3 regions of the Streptomyces sp. NBC_01622 genome follow, and region 1 is predicted to be linked to each of the others. Evidence: predicted binding sites of a transcription regulator. Region 1 holds the regulator's gene; each other region holds the start of a gene.
What was found. The regulator HspR, encoded in region 1, represses chaperone genes until heat shock. The targets are predictions, from matches to a motif close to TTGAGNNNNNNNNNCTCAA.
Positions count from the first base shown of each region.

Region 2: dnaK (molecular chaperone DnaK) is a predicted target of HspR. The motif match lies at 2,852-2,870, and genes of this name have one in related genera.
Region 3: lon (endopeptidase La) is a predicted target of HspR. The motif match lies at 2,353-2,371, and genes of this name have one in related genera.

Region 1 covers NZ_CP109293.1:6,119,710-6,125,934, reverse strand. The annotation lists gene OH768_RS28155 (PQQ-binding-like beta-propeller repeat protein) at 1-323, shown strand, start outside; gene OH768_RS28150 (sugar ABC transporter substrate-binding protein) at 331-1,437, opposite strand; gene OH768_RS28145 (heat shock protein transcriptional repressor HspR) at 1,717-2,166, opposite strand; gene dnaJ (molecular chaperone DnaJ) at 2,172-3,359, opposite strand; gene grpE (nucleotide exchange factor GrpE) at 3,393-4,049, opposite strand; gene dnaK (molecular chaperone DnaK) at 4,046-5,890, opposite strand; gene OH768_RS28125 (MraY family glycosyltransferase) at 5,987-6,225, opposite strand, start outside.
Region 2 covers NZ_CP109293.1:2,264,537-2,270,761, reverse strand. The annotation lists gene OH768_RS10425 (ATP-binding protein) at 1-496, shown strand, start outside; gene OH768_RS10420 (DUF2201 family putative metallopeptidase) at 516-2,321, shown strand; gene OH768_RS10415 (OsmC family protein) at 2,375-2,800, shown strand; gene dnaK (molecular chaperone DnaK) at 2,916-4,790, shown strand; gene narJ (nitrate reductase molybdenum cofactor assembly chaperone) at 4,787-5,284, opposite strand; gene OH768_RS10400 (SAM-dependent methyltransferase) at 5,505-6,225, opposite strand, start outside.
Region 3 covers NZ_CP109293.1:3,950,541-3,956,765, reverse strand. The annotation lists gene OH768_RS17625 (sulfatase) at 1-1,237, opposite strand, end outside; gene OH768_RS17620 (TIGR03086 family metal-binding protein) at 1,388-1,963, shown strand; gene lon (endopeptidase La) at 2,394-4,814, shown strand; gene OH768_RS17610 (MarR family winged helix-turn-helix transcriptional regulator) at 4,944-5,429, shown strand; gene OH768_RS17605 (protein phosphatase 2C domain-containing protein) at 5,451-6,225, opposite strand, start outside.

The DNA of each region.
Region 1 (6,225 bases):
GCTCGGCCCCCACGGTCGCGAACGGCACGGTCTACGTGGGAAACGACGACGAGCGCCTGTACGCCCTCGACGCGGCCACCGGCGAGGTCCAGTGGCGCTTCACGGCCATGGGCCCGGTCCGCACCACCCCGGCGGTCACCGGCACCGCCGTCCACTTCGGCAGCGACGACGGCAGCGTCTACGCCGTGGACACCGTCACCGGCCGGGAGCGCTGGCGCTTCCCGACCGGCGGGCCCGTGGTCTCCTCGCCGGTCGTCGTCGACGGAGTGCTCTACGTGGGCAGCGACGACACCCGGCTCCACGCCGTCTTGGCCGCCGACTGAACCCGCCCTACTTCAGGTTGTCCGCCGCGCACGCCGACTTGTACTTGCTGGTGCAGATGTCGGAGATCTTGTAGATCCCGTCCGCGACCACCGTCGACTTGATGTTGTCCTTCGTCAGCGCGACCACGGACACCAGCTGCGAGGGGATCTTCTTGTTGGTGGGGCTGTCCACCGAGTCACGGGTGAGGGCGTCGAACTCGATGTCCCGGCCCTGCACCTTGGCGACCGCGATCTTCGCGGCGGCCTCGGCCAGGTCGGGGTAAGGCTTGTAGACGCTCATGTACTGCTCGCCGGTCACGATCCGCTGCACGGCGGGGAGTTCGGCGTCCTGGCCGGTGATGGGCGGCATCTGCGTCACGCCCGCGTTCTGCAGGGCCTTGATGATGCCGCCGGCCATCGCGTCGTTGGCGGAGTACACCGCGGCGATGTTGTCCTTGCCGAGCTTGTCGATCGCCTTGGTCATCTCCGACTGGGCGATGACCGGGTCCCAGGCCTTGGTGTCGTAGCTCGCGGCGACCGTCACCTTGCCCTGCAGCTCGGACAGCGCCCCCGCCTTGAACACCCCTGCGTTGGGGTCGGTCGGCGAGCCGTTGATCATGACGACCTTGTCGGAGGTGTCCACATTGCTGCCGAGCGCCTCGACCAGGGAGCGGCCCTGCACCTCGCCGACGAGTTCGCCGTCGAAGGAGACGTACGCGTCGATCGGCCCCTCGGCCAGGCGGTCGTAGGCGATGACCGGGATGCCGGCGGCCTTGGCCTTCTTCACCATGGGCAGGATGAGGTGCGAGTCGACGGCGTCGAGCACGATGATGTCGACCTTCTGGTCGATCATCGCCTGCATCTGCTTGTCCTGGGCGCTCGCGACACCGCCGGCGTTCTGGTACTCGGCCTTGCCCTTCTTGTCGGTGAGTTCACTGACCGTCGACTTGATGATCGGGAAGTCGAACTCCGCGTACCGCGTGTTCGTCTTCTCCGGCATCAGGACGCCCACCGTGATGTCGTTGCCCTTGGCCGGGGTGGCGTCCGAGCTGCTCCCCGACGAGTTGAGCACGCCACAGGCGGCCAGGGGCAGGGCCAGCGAGGACGCGGCCACGGATATGGCGATACGACGCATTGGGTTGCTCACTTCTGGTGCCGTCCGGACGTGGGTGCAGCATTGCAACCCAGGTGACTGAAAAGCCAACGCGGCAGCGGCCATCGGCGTCAAGCGGAACTACTTAACGAGATGGCAACATCACGTTCCGTTTGTATGTGGAGACCTTGCGGAATCCCATCCAAACGCTCTTTACCGACCCTCCACTCAACGGGAGTTCATGAGTGGGCAAAGATCGCACAACCGTGCAGGGGCCCGGAGGCGGGTGAGCCTCCGGGCCCCTGCACGGTTGTGCGCGCGTCAGTCCGAGGACTGCCGCTTCGGCCGCCACACCACCAGCGCGCTGGTCTGCTGGACCTCCTGATACGGCACCAGGTCCCGGCGGTAGGAGGCGTGCACGGCGGCCTCGCGCTGCTGCATCGTCGCCGCCGCTCCCTCGACCGCCGCCTGGAGTTCGGCGACGCGCTGCTGGAGCGCCACGACCTGGTTCTCCAGCTCGATGATGCGCTTGATGCCCGCCAGGTTGATGCCCTCGGTCTGCGACAACTGCTGGACGGTGCGCAGCAGTTCGATGTCGCGGGCCGAGTAGCGCCGGCCCCGCCCGGCCGTGCGGTCCGGGGAGACCAGGCCGAGGCGGTCGTACTGGCGCAGCGTCTGCGGGTGCAGACCGGAGAGCTGGGCCGCCACCGAGATGACGTAGACCGGGGTCTCCTCGGTCAGCTCGTACGGGTTGCGTCGACGGCCGTCCATCTCTGTCATGCTCCCTTCGCGGCCTGGAACAGCTCCGCCCGCGGGTCCTCACCCGCGGTGGCCTCTCTGTACGCCTCAAGCGCGTCACGAGCATTCCCCGTGACGTCCTTGGGGACACTCACCTCGACGGTCACGAGGAGATCGCCCCGGGTGCCGTCCTTGCGGAAGGCGCCCTTGCCGCGGGCCCGCATGGTACGGCCGTTGGGCGTGCCCGGCGGCAGCTTCAGCGTCACCGGCGGCCCGCCCAGGGTGGGCACCCTGACCTCGCCGCCCAGCGCCGCCTCGGCGAACGTCACCGGGACCGTCACCGTCAGGTTGTCGTCCCTGCGGCCGAACACGGGGTGCGTGTCGACGTGCACCATGACGTACAAGTCGCCCGCGGGGCCGCCCCGTTCACCCGGTGCACCCTTGCCGCGCAGCCGGATGCGCTGGCCGTCGGTGACCCCCGCGGGGATCCGGACCTGCATGGTCCGCGACGACTTGGCGCGCCCGCTGCCCTTGCACTCGGCGCACGGGTGCTCGGCGATCAGGCCCCGGCCCTTGCAGTCCGGGCACGGGTCCGTGAGCGAGAAACCGCCGCCGGAGCCGCGCGCCACCTGGCCGGTGCCGACACAGGTCGGGCACACGCGCGGTGTGCCGTTCTTGTCGCCGGTGCCCGAACAGGCCTTGCAGGGCTGCTGCGAGGACATCCGCAGCGGGACCGTGGCTCCTTCGATGGCCTCCGTGAAGCTGAGCGTGACCTCGGACTCGATGTCCTGGCCGCGCCTGGGCTGGGTCCGGGTCGTGCCCGCGCCGCCCCGGTTGAACAAGCCGCCGAACACGTCCCCGATCCCGCCGCCGAATCCGCCGGCACCCCCGGCGCCGCCGCCCTGCGCACCGCCTCCGAAGAGGTCGCCCAGGTCGAAGTTGAAGTTGCCGGCGCCCGCGCCGCCCGGCCCCGGGCGGAAGCCGCCGTTGCCGAACAGCGCGCGGGCGTCGTCGTACTCCTTGCGCTTCTTGGGGTCACCGAGGATGTCGTTGGCCTCGGAGATCTCCTTGAAGCGCTCCTCGGCCTTGGCGTTGCCCTTGTTGGCGTCCGGGTGGAACTCGCGGGCGAGCTTCCGGTACGCCTTCTTGATCTCGGCCTCGGTGGCGTCCTTGGGCACGCCGAGGACCTTGTAGTAGTCCTTCTCGATGAAGTCCTTGGTGCTCATCCTCGACGTCCCTCCTTCCGCCCGGTGTCTGCGTCAGCCCTCCTCAGGGCCGTTGTCCTTCTCGTCGCCGGCCTCGGACTCGTCCTCGGCCTTGACCGCCTGCGCACCGGGCTGCGGTTCGGCCACGGCCACCCGCGCGGGGCGGATGGTGCGCTCGCCGATGCGATACCCGGGCTGCAGGATCGCCACGCAGGTCGTCTCGGTGACGTCCGGCGCGTACGAGTGCATCAGGGCCTCGTGGATCGTCGGGTCGAAGGGCTCGCCCTCCTTGCCGAACTGCTGCAGTCCCATCTTCGCCGCGGCGGTCTCCAGCGACTCCGCCACCGACTTGAAACCGCCGACGAGTTCACCGTGTTCCCGCGCGCGGCCGATGTCGTCGAGCGTGGGCATCAGCTCGGTCAGGAGGTTCGCCACGGCGATCTCCTTGACCGCGACCCGGTCGCGCTCGACCCGGCGGCGGTAGTTCTGGAACTCGGCCTGGAGCCGCTGGAGGTCCGCGGTGCGCTCTTCGAGCGCCTTGCGCACCTGGTCCAGCTGGGCCGTCAGACCGGCGATCTGTGCACTTGCGTCCCCTGCCGGGGCCGCCCCCTCCCCCGTGGAGGGGGAGGCGGCCTTCGGCTCGGCGTCTTCGGGGGTGGCGCCGGAGGGGACGTCGGGCTTCTCGTCGAAGCCCGGGGTCTCCTCCGTCACGCGGCACCGTCCTTGCGCTCGTCGTCCACGATCTCGGCGTCCACCACGTCGTCGTCCGCCTTGGGCGCCTCGGCACCCGGGGCGTCGCCGCCCGCGGCCTGCCCGGCCTGGGCGTCGGCGTACATGGCCTGGCCGACCTTCTGCGAGACCGCGGCGACCTTCTCGGTGGCGGTGCGGATCTCGGCGGTGTCCTCGCCCTTGAGCGCGGCCTTCAGCTCCTCGACGGCGGCCTCGACCTCGGTCTTGACGTCGCCGGGGACCTTGTCCTCGTTGTCCTTGAGGAACTTCTCCGTCTGGTAGACGAGCTGCTCGCCCTGGTTGCGGGACTCGGCGGCCTCGCGGCGGCGGTGGTCCTCGTCCGCGTACTGCTCGGCCTCCTGGCGCATGCGGTCGACCTCGTCCTTCGGCAGCGAGGAGCCGCCGGTGACGGTCATCTTCTGCTCCTTGCCGGTGCCGAGGTCCTTGGCCGTGACATGCATGATGCCGTTGGCGTCGATGTCGAAGGAGACCTCGATCTGCGGGACACCGCGCGGGGCCGGCGGCAGACCGGTCAGCTCGAACATCCCGAGCTTCTTGTTGTACGCCGCGATCTCGCGCTCGCCCTGGTAGACCTGGATCTGCACGGAGGGCTGGTTGTCCTCGGCGGTGGTGAAGATCTCGGACCGCTTGGTCGGGATCGTCGTGTTCCGCTCGATCAGCTTGGTCATGATGCCGCCCTTGGTCTCGATACCGAGGGACAGCGGGGTGACGTCGAGGAGCAGGACGTCCTTGACCTCGCCCTTGAGGACACCGGCCTGGAGGGACGCGCCGATGGCGACGACCTCGTCCGGGTTGACGCCCTTGTTGGCGTCCTGGCCGCCGGTGAGCTCCTTGACGATCTCGGCGACGGCGGGCATACGGGTGGAGCCACCGACGAGGACGACGTGGTCGATCTCGTTGATGGAGATGCCGGCGTCCTTGATGACGTTGTGGAACGGCGTCTTGCAGCGCTCCAGCAGGTCGGCCGTCAGCTGCTGGAACTGGGCGCGGGTGAGCTTCTCGTCCAGGTGCAGCGGGCCCTCGGCGGACGCCGTGATGTAGGGCAGGTTGATCGAGGTCTCGGTGGAGCTGGACAGCTCGATCTTGGCCTTCTCGGCAGCCTCACGGAGACGCTGGAGGGCCATCTTGTCCTTGCCCAGGTCGACGCCGTGACCGGCGGCGAACTGCTTCACCAGGTAGTCGACGACCCGCTGGTCCCAGTCGTCACCACCGAGGTGGTTGTCGCCGTTGGTGGCCTTCACCTCGACGACGCCGTCACCGATCTCCAGGAGGGACACGTCGAAGGTGCCGCCGCCGAGGTCGAAGACGAGGATCGTCTGGTCGTCCTTGTCGAGCCCGTACGCCAGCGCGGCGGCCGTCGGCTCGTTCACGATGCGCAGGACGTTCAGGCCCGCGATCTCGCCGGCCTCCTTCGTCGCCTGGCGCTCGGAGTCGTTGAAGTAGGCCGGGACGGTGATGACCGCGTCCGTGACCTTCTCGCCCAGGTAGGCCTCGGCGTCGCGCTTCAGCTTCTGCAGGATGAAGGCGCTCATCTGCTGCGGGTTGAAGTGCTTCCCGTCGAGCTCGATCTTCCAGTCCGTGCCCATGTGGCGCTTCACGGAGCGGATGGTCCGGTCTACGTTCGTGACCGCCTGGCGCTTGGCGACCTCGCCGACGAGCACTTCGCCGTTCTTGGCGAAGGCGACGACGGACGGCGTGGTCCTGGCGCCCTCTGCGTTGGTGATGACGGTGGGCTCGCCGCCTTCAAGAACGCTGACGACGGAGTTAGTCGTGCCCAGGTCGATGCCGACCGCACGTGCCATGGTTGATTCCTCCAGCAATGACTTGAGTGGAACGGGCTCAAGTGTGCACCACACTCATCGCTGGGTCAACAGAGCTGAGTCGAGCAGGCTCAACTCTTATCCGTTCCTTACACGCAACTGGGCCCCGACCTGCGACGATCCGGCCCGCCGCACCCCGTGGACAGATACTTTCAGCAGTCCGAGTACGACGATCAGGGCCCCGCCCGCCACCCACATCACGGCGGATTCACCCGCCCACCCGTTGTGCACGAGCACTCCGACAAGCACTCCGGAGAACCCCGCGACCCCGAGGAGCACCACCGCGCCCTGCGGAGTGAACCCCAACCGCCGCAGCC
Region 2 (6,225 bases), 3.9 Mb from region 1:
GCCGCCGAAGACGGAGGAGCCCTTCTCCACGCCCCGCTCCTGGCACATGCTCTCCGACGCGCTGGGCTCCTTCGGGCCCGACCTCGACGAGGACACCCTCAAGGTCGTCGCGCACGGCACGCTGACGCCCGCCCACGCGGTCGCGTTCTGCGGCTACGTCAAGATCGTGCGCAGCCGCTTCGGCATCGAGGCCGTCCTCAAGGGCGACGCCCGCTGGCCCAACCGCACCGAGGACCGCGACCTCCTCTACTACCTCGCGGAGTCCTTCCGGGGCCGCCTCATCAAGGAACTCCCGGCCAGCAAGGACCACTTGTCGGCGAACGGCCGCCAGACCGCCTACCGCGCAAAGTCCCTGCTCGTCCAACTCGCCGAGATCTCCGTGGAGGTGGCGCAGAGCGTCATCGCCTCGGACGACGACGGCAACCCGGTCCTCCCGGCCTGGTTCCTGGTCGAGGCCGCCCGGGACATGCCCCGGCTGGTGGAGGCGCGCCGGTGAGTTCCACGGAGGCGCCCCGGTGAGCCGTACCCGCAAGAAGGATCCCGAGAAGAAGAAGCCCGACCCGGCGACCGAGGCGTTCACGGCGGGGCTGAGGCTCGTGTGGGCCAACCCCGCGCTCGCCGCGATCGACTTCGAGCTGTGCCGGGAGGAGGACTGCCGGGCCGCGCCCCGCGACGGGCTCGTGCTCGTCAACTCCAACGGGTACCTCCACGCACACCCCACCCGGCTCGCCGAACCCGCCGAATGGGCCTGGGCGATCGCGCACGCGCTCATCCACCTCGGCTTCGGCCACGTCCCCGGCGCCAACGGCGAGCGCGAACAGCCCGACCGCTTCGACCTCGCCGCCCGCTGCATCGTCGTCAACCGCTTCCTGCTCACCTTCCCCGTGGGCCGCACCCCCGAAGACCTGCCCGCCGCCTACCCCGCGGGCGACGAGGAACAACTCGCGGCCCGCTGGCGACGCGACGGCATCCCGGCCGCCTACGAACACTGCGGTACGGCGGGCAGCGCCCCCGACCAGCGGCTCGTACCGTGGCAGGGCTGGCCCGGGACCCCCGTGGACTGGCAGATCGCCTTCGCGAGCGCCCTCACCCGGACCATGTCCGTCGCCATGGACCTCGCCGGCGGTCGCCGCGACTCGATGTACGGCGGCCCGACCCGGCTGCACCCCTGGGAGCGCGCCCTGAGCTGGTTCGTCTCCAACTACCCGCTGCTCGGCGGCATCGCGGCCGGCATCACCCTGGTCGCCGACGCCGAACTCGCCCGCGCCCACGGCATCTCCGTCGCCGCCGTCGACACCGAGGCCGCCGAGATCTACATCAACCCGCTGCGTCAATTCGACGACGAGGAATGGCGGTTCGTCCTCGCCCACGAGATGCTGCACGCCGCCCTGCGCCACGGCGACCGCTGCGGCACCCGCGACCCGTTCCTCTTCAACGTCGCCGCCGACTACGTCATCAACGGCTGGCTGCGCGAGATGGACATCGGCACGATGCCCGAAGGCCTGCTGTACGACCCGGAGTTGAAGGACCTCTCCGCCGAGGAGGTCTACGACCGGATCACCGCCGACCTGCGCCGCACCCGCCGCCTGGCCACCCTGCGCGGCAAGGGCACCGGCGACATCCTCGGCGGGCCGCTCGGCAGCGCGCGCGACTACGTCGACCTCGACGAGTTCTACCGGCGCGGTCTCGCCCGCGGCCTGGACCTGCACCAGCAGCACGAACGCGGCTTCCTGCCCGGCGGGTTGGTCGAGGAGATCCGCGCGCTCAGCCATCCACCCCTGCCCTGGGACGCCCAACTCGCCCGCTGGTTCGACGAGTTCGTGCCCCGCCCCGAGCCCGTACGGTCGTACGCCCGCCCCTCGCGCCGCCAGTCCTCCACCCCCGACATCCCGCGCGCCGGGCACTACTTCCCGCCCGAGGAGATCGCACGCTGCACCTTCGGCGTCGTCCTCGACACCTCCGGCTCCATGGACCGCACCCTCCTCGGCAAAGCACTGGGCGCGATCGCCTCGTACGCCGAGGCCCGCGACGTACCGGCGGCCCGGGTCGTGTTCTGCGACGCGGCCCCGCACGACGCGGGCTATGTGCCGGTCACCGACATCGCCGGCCGGGTGCGCGTGCACGGGCGCGGCGGCACCGTACTGCAGCCCGGGATCGACCTGTTGCACCGCGCCGACGACTTCCCGCCGGGGGCGCCCGTCCTCGTCATCACCGACGGCGGGTGCGATGTGCTGCGGGTGCGGCGCGAGCACGCCTATCTGATTCCACCAGGCGCTCGCCTGCCGTTCACCCCGCGTGGGCCGGTCTTCCGGGTGCGCTGAACCGGAATGTGATCGGATGGCTCCGTACGACATCCGCGTCGAAAGGAATCATCGTGGCAACCACGCGCACCGCACACACCGTCTGGGAAGGCGAACTCATCAAGGGCAGCGGCGAGGTCACGTTCGACTCGTCAGGCATCGGTGTGCAGCCGGTGACGTGGGCGTCGCGCGCCGAGCAGGCCAACGGCAGGACCAGCCCCGAGGAGCTGATCGCAGCCGCCCACTCCAGCTGCTTCTCCATGGCTCTGTCGCACGGCCTCACCGGCGCGGGCACCCCGCCCACCCGCCTGGAGACCAAGGCCGATGTCACCTTCCAGCCCGGCGAGGGCATCACCGGCATCCACCTCACCGTCCGCGGCGAGGTCCCCGGCCTGGACGCGGAGGGCTTCGCGGCCGCCGCCGAGGACGCCAAGAAGAACTGCCCGGTCAGCCAGGCGCTCGCGGGTACGACGATCACGCTGACGGTGGAATCCGCCTGACCCCGGCTCCCTCTCCCACCTCGATGCCGCACCCGGAAAACGGGTGCGGCATTGACTTTCCGCCACTCAAGTTTTGTGCTGGAGATCGGGCAGCACCTGGCGGAAGGGGACGGCTATGGGACGCGCGGTCGGAATCGATCTGGGGACCACGAACTCGGTGGTCGCGGTGCTGGAGGGCGGGGAGGCGACGGTCGTCGCCAACGCCGAGGGAGCGAGGACCACACCCTCGGTCGTGGCCTTCGCCAAGAACGGCGAGGTATTGGTCGGCGAGGTCGCCAAACGGCAGGCCGTGACGAACATCGAGCGCACCGCGCGCTCGGTGAAACGCCACATGGGCAGCGCCGACTGGCGCTTCCCGGACACGGGCGCCATCGACGGAACGCGGTACCGCGCCCAGGAGCTGTCCGCACGCGTACTGCAGAAACTGAAACGGGACACGGAGGCCTACCTCGGCGAGGACGTCACCGACGCGGTGATCACCGTCCCCGCCTACTTCGACGACTCCCAGCGCCAGGCCACCAAGGAGGCCGGCGAGATCGCGGGCCTCAAGGTCCTGCGGATCATCAACGAACCGACCGCCGCCGCCCTCGCCTACGGCCTCGACCGCGGCGAGGAACAGACCGTCCTCGTCTTCGACCTCGGCGGCGGCACCTTCGACGTCTCCCTCCTGGAGATCGGCGACGGCGTCATCGAGGTCAAGGCCACCAACGGCGACACCCACCTCGGCGGCGACGACTGGGACCAGCGGGTCATGGAGTACCTGGTCAAGAAGTTCCAGGGCCAGTACGGCATCGACCTCGGCAAGGACAAGATGGCGCTCCAACGCCTGCGCGAGGGCGCCGAGAAGGCCAAGATCGAACTCTCCTCGGCCGCCGAGACGACGATCAACCTGCCCTACATCACCGCCTCCGCCGACGGCCCGCTGCACCTCGACGAGAAGCTGACCCGCGCCCAGTTCCAGGAACTCACCGCCGATCTCCTCGACCGCTGCAAGACCCCCTTCCACCAGGCCGTCAAGGACGCCGGCGTCAAACTCTCCGCCGTCGACCACGTCATCCTCGTCGGCGGCTCGACCCGGATGCCCGCCGTCACCGACCTCGTCAAGGAACTCACCGGCAAGGACCCGCACAAGGGCGTCAACCCCGACGAGGTCGTGGCGGTCGGCGCCGCACTCCAGGCCGGAGTCATCCGCGGCGACGTGAAGGACGTCCTCCTCCTCGACGTCACCCCGCTGTCCCTGGGCATCGAGACCAAGGGCGGCATCATGACCAAACTCATCGAACGCAACACGACCATCCCGACCCGGCGTTCGGAGATCTTCACCACCGCCACCGACAACCAGCCCTCGGTCGGCATCCAGGTCTACCAAGGCGAGCGCGAAATCGCCGCGTACAACAAGAAGTTGGGCGTCTTCGACCTCACCGGCCTGCCGCCCGCCCCGCGCGGCGTCCCGCAGATCGAGGTCGCCTTCGACATCGACGCCAACGGCATCATGCACGTCTCGGCCAAGGACCTGGCGACCGGCCGCGAACAGAAGATGACCGTCACCGGCGGCTCCGCGCTCCCCAAGGACGACATCGACCGCATGATGCGCGAGGCCGAACAGTACGCGGAGGAGGACCGCAGGCGCCGCGAGGCCGCCGAGACCCGCAACCAGGCCGAACAACTCGTCTACCAGACCGAGAAGTTCGTCCGCGAGAACGAGGAACGCATCCCGGCCGACACCAGGTCCGAGGTCGCGGCGGCGGCCACGCAGGTCAAGACCCTCCTGGAAGGCGAGTCCGACACCGCCGAGTTGCGCGCCGCCGTCGAGAACCTCGCCACCGTCAGCCAGCGCATGGGCCAGGCCATGTACGCCCAGGCCGCCCAAGAGTCCCCGACGGAACAGACGGAGACCCCCACGGAACACACCTCACCCCAGGAGGAGGAAGGCGTCGTCGACGCGGAGATCGTCGACGACGAACGCGAGGCGAAGGGCGGCGCGGCCTAGCTCACGGTCCGCCCGCCGGACGCGGTCGGCAAGGTGGCGCAGACGGCGTCCAGGACGGACGCGTACGGCGTGCCGAAGTCGGCCAGCCGGGCGCGGAGTCGGTCCAGCGCGGTGCGGTACTCGGTGAGCAGGCCGAGGTTGCCGGTGCGGGACGTGAACTCCAGGACCGCGGGCAGGAAGTCGGGCAGCTCCTCGCCGGTGAACTCCAGCCCGTGCGCGCGGTAAAGCTCCTTGAAGCAGACCAGGGACATACCGTGCGCGCGGGTGTCGCCGCCGTGCCACCGGCTCAGGTACAGGCTGTGCCGGTTCTCGGGGCCGAAGACCTCGACATAGTGCGCGGCCAGTTCCCGCGGCGGCGTGAGGGCCGCGTGGTCGGCGAAGCCCCGCAGCTGCGGGGCGGCTTCGCGCAGCAGCGGGAGCCGGGCGCGGAAGTCGTCGTCGGGGAAGGTCAGGCAGAGCGCGGCCGCCTGGTACAGCACGGCGTCCGAGGGCATCAGGCCTCCATCGCGTGGACGTGTGCGGCGGCGACGAGTTCGATGGCCTCGTCCCAGGCGGCTACAGGATCCTGTATACGATATTCGCCTGTGTCCCACGGTGCCTGGCCGGCCCGGCGGGCGGTGTCCACGTGTCCGTCACCTGCGCTCCCTTGCTCGCCCATGGTGTCGAACCTAGGGCGGGGCAGGGGAGCGCACCCGTTCACAGCAGCCGTACGGGTCAGTGCTTGACGGCGACCCCACCGTAGACCGGGACGATGCCCTCCGCCTGGGCGGCCACGTCCTCCGGCTCCGGGCGCCAGCCGTAGACGGCGATCACGCCCGGGCCGAGCAGCTCCAGGCCGTCGAAGAAGCGCGAGAACTCGGCCAGCGAGCGCGGGTGGAACGGGGTACCGCTGCGCCGGAAGTGCTCGGCCGCCTTCCCGATGGCCTCGGGGCTGAGATCCGGGGTGACCTGCGACAACACCACATAGCTGCCCGGGACGAGGACGTCGACGTACCCCTTGAGCAGGCCGTACACGTCGTCGCCGTCGGGGTCGTCGCCCAGATAGTGGGTGAGCGCGACCAGCGACAGCGCGACCGGCTGCGTGAAGTCGAGGGTCTCGCCGGCCAGCCGCAGGATCGTGTCCGGGTCGCGGACGTCGGCGTGCACGTACTCGGTGCTGCCCTCGGGCGCTCCGTGCAGCAGCGCCTCCGCGTGCCGCAGCACGATCGGGTCGTTGTCCGCGTACACGACCTTCGCATCCGGGGCGACACTCTGCGCCACCTGGTGGAGGTTCGGCTCGGTGGGGATACCCGTGCCGATGTCCAGGAACTGGCGTATCCCGGCCTCGGCGGCGGTCCGCGTCGCCCGGTGCATGAACCGGCGGTTGGCCCGCGCCCCGCGCACCGCCGTACCGTCCGAGGCGAGGATCCGGCGCGCCAGCTCCTCGTCCACCGGG
Region 3 (6,225 bases), 2.2 Mb from region 1:
TCGGCTCCTTGTCCTGCCGGTTCCACCACCACTCGGCGAGCAGATGGTCCCGGTCGCCGGTGCCGAGGAGCGAGTGGCCGTCGTGCGGGGTGTCCGGGGTGAGGCCGGCCGCGTCGAGGAGGGTGGGCGCGAGGTCGACGTGACCGGTGAGACGATCGTCGGAGGTGCCCCTGTCGAGGCCCCGGGCCGGCCACGACAGCTGGAACGGCACCTCCAGACTCGGCCGGTACGGCACCGACTTGCGCAGCCAGCCGTGGTCGCCCCAGCACAGCCCGTGATCGCTGGTGTACAGCACGAGCGTGTTCTCCAGCTGACCGAGCGACCGCAGTTGGTCGCGGAAGTCGCGCATCGCGTCGTCCACCGACAGCAGGGTCCTCAACTGGCGGGCGCGCAGGGCCTGTCCGGCGGTCAGACCGTGCTTCGCGTGGCGCAGGAACGCGGGCTTGTCGGCCTTGTCGGTCTCGAAGACGGACGGCCGCCCCGGCCACTCGGGGACGCGTGTGCGGGCGTACTTCTTCTCCGGGATGTTCAGTTCGTGCGCGCTGCGCGTGGCGACGTAGGCGAACCACGGCCGCCGGTCCGTGCGGGAGTTCTCCAGGAAGGCGAGGGCGCGGTTCTTGATGACGGTGGTGTTGTAGCCGGGGATGTTCCGGACGGTCCCGCCGTCGTTGTAATGGCCGTTGTAGTACGCCACCGGTTCCTGGAGCAGCCACTCGTCGAAGTGGGGCGGGTTGTCGCCGGTGTGCCAGTAGTTCAGGTACTTGCCGAACAGGCCGGTGCGGTAGCCGGAGTTGTGCAACTGCCGCTGCACGGTGGTGTGTTGGTCCAGGTGGTAGGGGTGGCGGGTGTCCAGGACGCCGTGGTTGTGGGCGTAGCGGCCCGACATGATCGAGGCGCGGGAGGGCGCGCACAGCGGGGTGTTGGCGTGCGCCCGCTCGAAGGTGACGCCGTGGTCGCCGAGCCAGTCCACGGTCTGCGGGGTCGCCCACTCGGTGTCCTTGGGCTGGTCGTCCGTGACGACGAGGAGGATGTTGGGGCGGTCGTCGCCCCGGCTGCGGGTGCGGGGAGTTGGGGAGGCGAAGTTCCGTACAGGGGTGGCCGGTTCGGCCGGGGAGGTGTGCTGGTCACCCTTTGTCGCGTGGAGGACGGCCGGGATCGCCGCGGCCGTAGCGACTACCGCGGCCCCGGCTGCGACCGCACGCCTGCCGGGCCCGCGCCGCTCCTGATCCTTGTCCATGCCATCCCCCGTGTCCCCGTATGTTCACGTATGCGCACTCGCTCAGCTGTGAATCCGCTTGCAGTTTGGGGCAGTTGCCTATGAATGCCGTTGCGGGGGTGTAGCGATGGTGTGGACAGCCGAGCGCGGTCCTGGACGGGGGAGGTCCAAGTGGCGGAGACGGTCGCGGTGGTACGGCGGATCGAGCGGGCGCTCGCGGCAACCGGCCTTGTGGTGGCGGGAGTTGCGGAGGGCCGGTGGACGGACCCCACCCCGTGCGCGGAGTGGGACGCCCGGACGCTCCTCAACCACACGGTGGGCGGAATGCGCATCTTCACCGCCGAACTGAACGGCACCGATCCGGGCGCCGAGCACGAGTCCGACTGGCTGGGCGCGGATCCCCGTGGCGCGTACGCGGAGGCGTCCGAGACCGACCGCGCGGCCTGGAACCGCCCCGGTGCCCTCGACGCCACCGTCCACATCTCACTCGGCGCGCTGCCCGGCCCGATGGCCGCCCTGATCCACTTCACGGAGATCTGCGTCCACGGCGTGGACCTGGCGGTCGCGACGGACCAACGGGCTCTGGTGGACGAGGAGTTGTGCGAGGAGCTGCTGGCGGTGATGCGGGGCATGGGCGGCTTCGACGCGTACCGCATACCGGGCGTCTTCGGCCCCGAGGTCCAGGCCCCGGCGGACGCGGCCCCGCATGCGCGGTTGCTGGCGTACTTGGGCCGCACACTCTCCTGATCCCGCCGACCCGGTGGCCACGCCCACCCCTCCATAAAAGCGTGACGCTTCTGGAGCGGAGTGTCACACTTTCGCACCCCACCCTCCCCGCGCGTCCAGGGCCGGCCGAGCTGCATCAGGAGTAGAAGCCCCGGCCGTACTCGTCCCGGCTCAGGGCAAGGTCGCAGAGATGATCCGATGCTCCAGGATGTCCCGGCCCACACTCTCGGGCAGTTGTTCCAGAGCGCTGTGAGCCTAGATCAGGCGGCTTTTCTCCCAGCGGCAGAACACCCCCGTACTCCCGGGAAGCACCCGACCCGTTTCCGTGTTGACCTGCACGGAGGCGGACACCCTCCCTCTGATCGCTCACGGCGAACAACAGGTGGGGAACAATCGAAGGCGCTCAAGCATTGAGTCGGCATAGCTCAACTTGACTGCCTAAGGGGAGATCATGGCTTCGACGTCCACACCGCTCACCCTGCCCGTGCTGCCGCTCGACGACGAGGTCGTGCTGCCCGGAATGGTGGTTCCGCTGGACCTGAACGACACCGATGTACGCGCCGCCGTGGAGGCCGCCCAGGCCGCTGCCCGGTCCGAGCCCGGAAAGCCCAAGGTTCTGCTGGTGCCACGGATCGACGGGACATACGCGAGCACGGGTGTGCTCGGCACCGTCGAGCAGGTCGGCCGGCTGGCCGACGGCGACCCGGGTGCGCTGATCCGCGGCCGTAGCCGCGTGCAGATCGGCGCCGGCACCACCGGTCCCGGTGCCGCGCTCTGGGTCGAGGGCACCGCGCTCGACGAGAGCCTGCCCGAACCCCTGCCCGGCTCGGTGACCGAGCTGGTGAAGGAGTACAAGGCGCTGGCCACCGCGTGGCTGCGCAAGCGGGGGGCCTGGCAGGTCGTCGACCGCGTGCAGGCCATTGACGACGTGTCCACCCTCGCTGACAACTCCGGTTACTCACCTTTCCTCACTACCGAACAGAAGATCGAGCTGCTGGAGACCGCCGACCCGGTGGCCCGGCTGAAGCTCGCCACGCAGCACCTGCGCGACCACCTCGCCGAGCAGGACGTTGCCGAGACCATCGCCAAGGACGTGCAGGAAGGCGTCGACAAGCAGCAGCGCGAGTTCCTGCTGCGCCGCCAGCTCGAAGCCGTCCGCAAGGAGCTGCGCGAGCTGAACGGCGACTCGGCCAAGGACGGCGAGGAGTCCGACGACTACCGCGCCCGGGTCGAGGCCGCCGATCTTCCCGAGAAGGTCCGCGAGGCCGCCCTCAAGGAGGTCGACAAGCTGGAGCGGTCCTCCGACCAGTCGCCCGAGGGGTCGTGGATCCGTACGTGGCTGGACACCGTCCTCGAACTCCCGTGGAACGAGCGGACCGAGGACGAGTACGACATCCGGGGCGCCAAGGCGATCCTGGACGCCGAGCACGCCGGTCTGGAGGACGTGAAGGCGCGCATCACCGAGTACCTGGCCGTGCGCAAGCGCCGCAGCGAGCGCGGGCTGGGTGTCGTCGGCGGCCGGCGCGGTGGTGCCGTACTGGCCCTCGTCGGTCCGCCCGGTGTCGGCAAGACCTCGCTCGGCGAGTCCGTCGCGCACGCGATGGGACGGAAGTTCGTGCGGGTCGCGCTCGGCGGTGTGCGGGACGAGGCCGAGATCCGCGGTCACCGGCGTACGTACGTCGGCGCTCTGCCCGGCCGTATCGTCCGCGCCATCAAGGAGGCCGGGTCCATGAACCCGGTGGTCCTGCTGGACGAGATCGACAAGGTGGGGTCCGACTACCGGGGCGACCCGGCGGCGGCTCTGCTTGAGGTCCTCGACCCCGCGCAGAACCACACCTTCCGCGACCACTACCTGGAGGTCGAACTCGACCTGTCCGACGTCGTGTTCCTCGCGACGGCGAACGTCCTGGAGGCCATCCCCGAGGCGCTGCTCGACCGGATGGAACTGGTCCGGCTGGACGGCTACACCGAGGACGAGAAGGTCGTCATCGCCCGTGACCACCTGCTCCCGCGCCAGCTGGAGCGGGCGGGGCTCAAGGACGACGAGGTCGTCATCGACGAGAGCGCGCTGCGCAAGCTCGCCGGTGAGTACACCCGTGAGGCGGGTGTCCGCACCCTGGAGCGGTCGATCGCCCGGCTGCTGCGCAAGATCGCCGCGCAGCACGAACTGGGCGAGCGGGAGCTGCCGTTCACGGTGGCCGACGCCGATCTGCGTGGTCTGATCGGCCGGCCGCACCACGTGCCCGAGTCCGCCCAGGACCCGGCGGAGCGCCGTACGGCGGTCCCCGGTGTCGCCACCGGCCTCGCGGTCACCGGCGCGGGCGGTGACGTCCTCTACGTCGAGGCGTCGCTCGCCGACCCGGAGACGGGCGCGGCGGGTCTGACCCTGACCGGTCAGCTCGGTGACGTGATGAAGGAGAGCGCGCAGATCGCCCTGTCGTTCCTGCGCTCGCACGGCGCCGAACTGGAGCTGCCCGTCGCCGACCTGAAGGACCGGGGCGTGCACATCCACTTCCCGGCGGGTTCGGTGCCGAAGGACGGCCCGAGCGCGGGTGTCACGATGACGACCGCTCTCGCGTCGCTGCTCAGCGGCCGGCTGGTCCGTACGGACGTGGCCATGACCGGTGAGGTCTCCCTGACCGGCCGGGTCCTCCCGATCGGCGGGGTGAAGCAGAAGCTGCTCGCCGCGCACCAGGCGGGGGTCACCACGGTGATCATCCCGAAGCGCAACGAGCCCGACCTGGACGACGTCCCGGCCGAGGTCCTGGACAAGCTCGACGTCCACGCGGTGACGGACGTCCGCCAGGTCCTGGAGCTGGCCCTGTCGCCCGCGACGAACGGCGCGAGCCCGGAGGTTCCGGTGGCGGCGTGACGGACGCCACCGGTCAGGTGAAGGCCCGGGTCCCTTTTCACGAGGGGCCCGGGCCTTCGTCGTACGTAGGTCCCACCCTGCGAAATACTGGCGAAACTGCGGCGACTTTCACGATCAGGAAAGCAGAACATGGGTGCTGACGTGCACAAGGACGAGGACAGAAGCGACAGCGGGATTCCGGATCCCGATCCCGAATACCTGTCCCTGGAACGCGAGTTGACGTTCCTCTTCCGGCGGGCCCGGGCCAACCAGGGCGAGATGGCCCGTGAGGTCCATCCCGACCTGGAGTCCGCCGCGTACGGCCTGCTGGTCCGGCTGGACGAGTACGGGCGGCAGCGGGCCACCGAACTCGCCGCCTACATCGGCGTCGGCAAGGCCACCATGTCCCGCCAACTGCGCGCCCTGGAGGAGCTGGGCCTGATCTCCCGCGAGCCGGACCCGGCGGACGGCCGCGCCTGGCTGGTCGACCTCACGGACGAGGGCCGGCGCCGCGTCGCACACGTCCGCGAGGCCCGGCGGGCCCGCTACGTCAGCCAGCTCTCCCACTGGGACCGCCGGGAGGTCGCCGAACTCGCCCGGCTGCTCCACCAGTTGAACGGCGTCATGGAGAAGTGAGGGAGGCGCGGAAGCAAGGGCTCACAGCTCTGCGTACACGACCGTCGCGTCGTCGTGCGTCTTTCTCCGGCGCAGATACGCCCGCGTCTCCGCGTCGGCCCGCTCCAGCGCCCGCACCCGGCTCACCAGCTCGGCCGCGCCCTCCTTCCGGACGAGAGCGAGGCACTCCGCCCAGTCGCCCTTGCCGAACTTCTCCACCCACCTCGTCGCCCCGTCCGTCAGGGCGGCGAGGGCGCGGACCTCGGTGCGGGGGAGCGTGCCCGTCACCGCCCGTTCCGCGGCCGACGGATCGGCGGCGGCCGTGAAGAAGCCGCCCTCCTTGTTACGGAGCGTGGCGTCGATCAGCTCGTCCGTGGCGCGAGCGGCGCGCGGCAGGCGCGAGAGGCGGTCGTCCAGTACGGCGGTCACCTCGCCGGCCGGGGAGTCGACGAGCAGGGCGGAGTCCGAAAGGACCAGATATTCGATCTCCCGCGGGGACCAGCGGGCCAGCACCACCGTTGCCTGAGGGGTGCGTGGGTGAGAAAGGTCACAGGTGGTGGAATGGGCCTCGGATGTTCGGAGGATCGCCCGGGAGAGAATCTCCGCCAGAGTCAGATCCCGGCAGGAAACGGTCAGTTCGGTCAGTGCGCCGCCCAGCCGCGCGGTGTACCAGGGGACCGGATGCAGACAGCCCGTCTCCCCCCTCGGCGGGGTCACTCCGTCCAGGACGATCAGCGAACCGCCCTGTCCCGAGGCCGGTAGGCCGACGCTCGCGAAGTCCTCGTTGGGGCGGTTCGGGTCACCGGGCTCCGACACA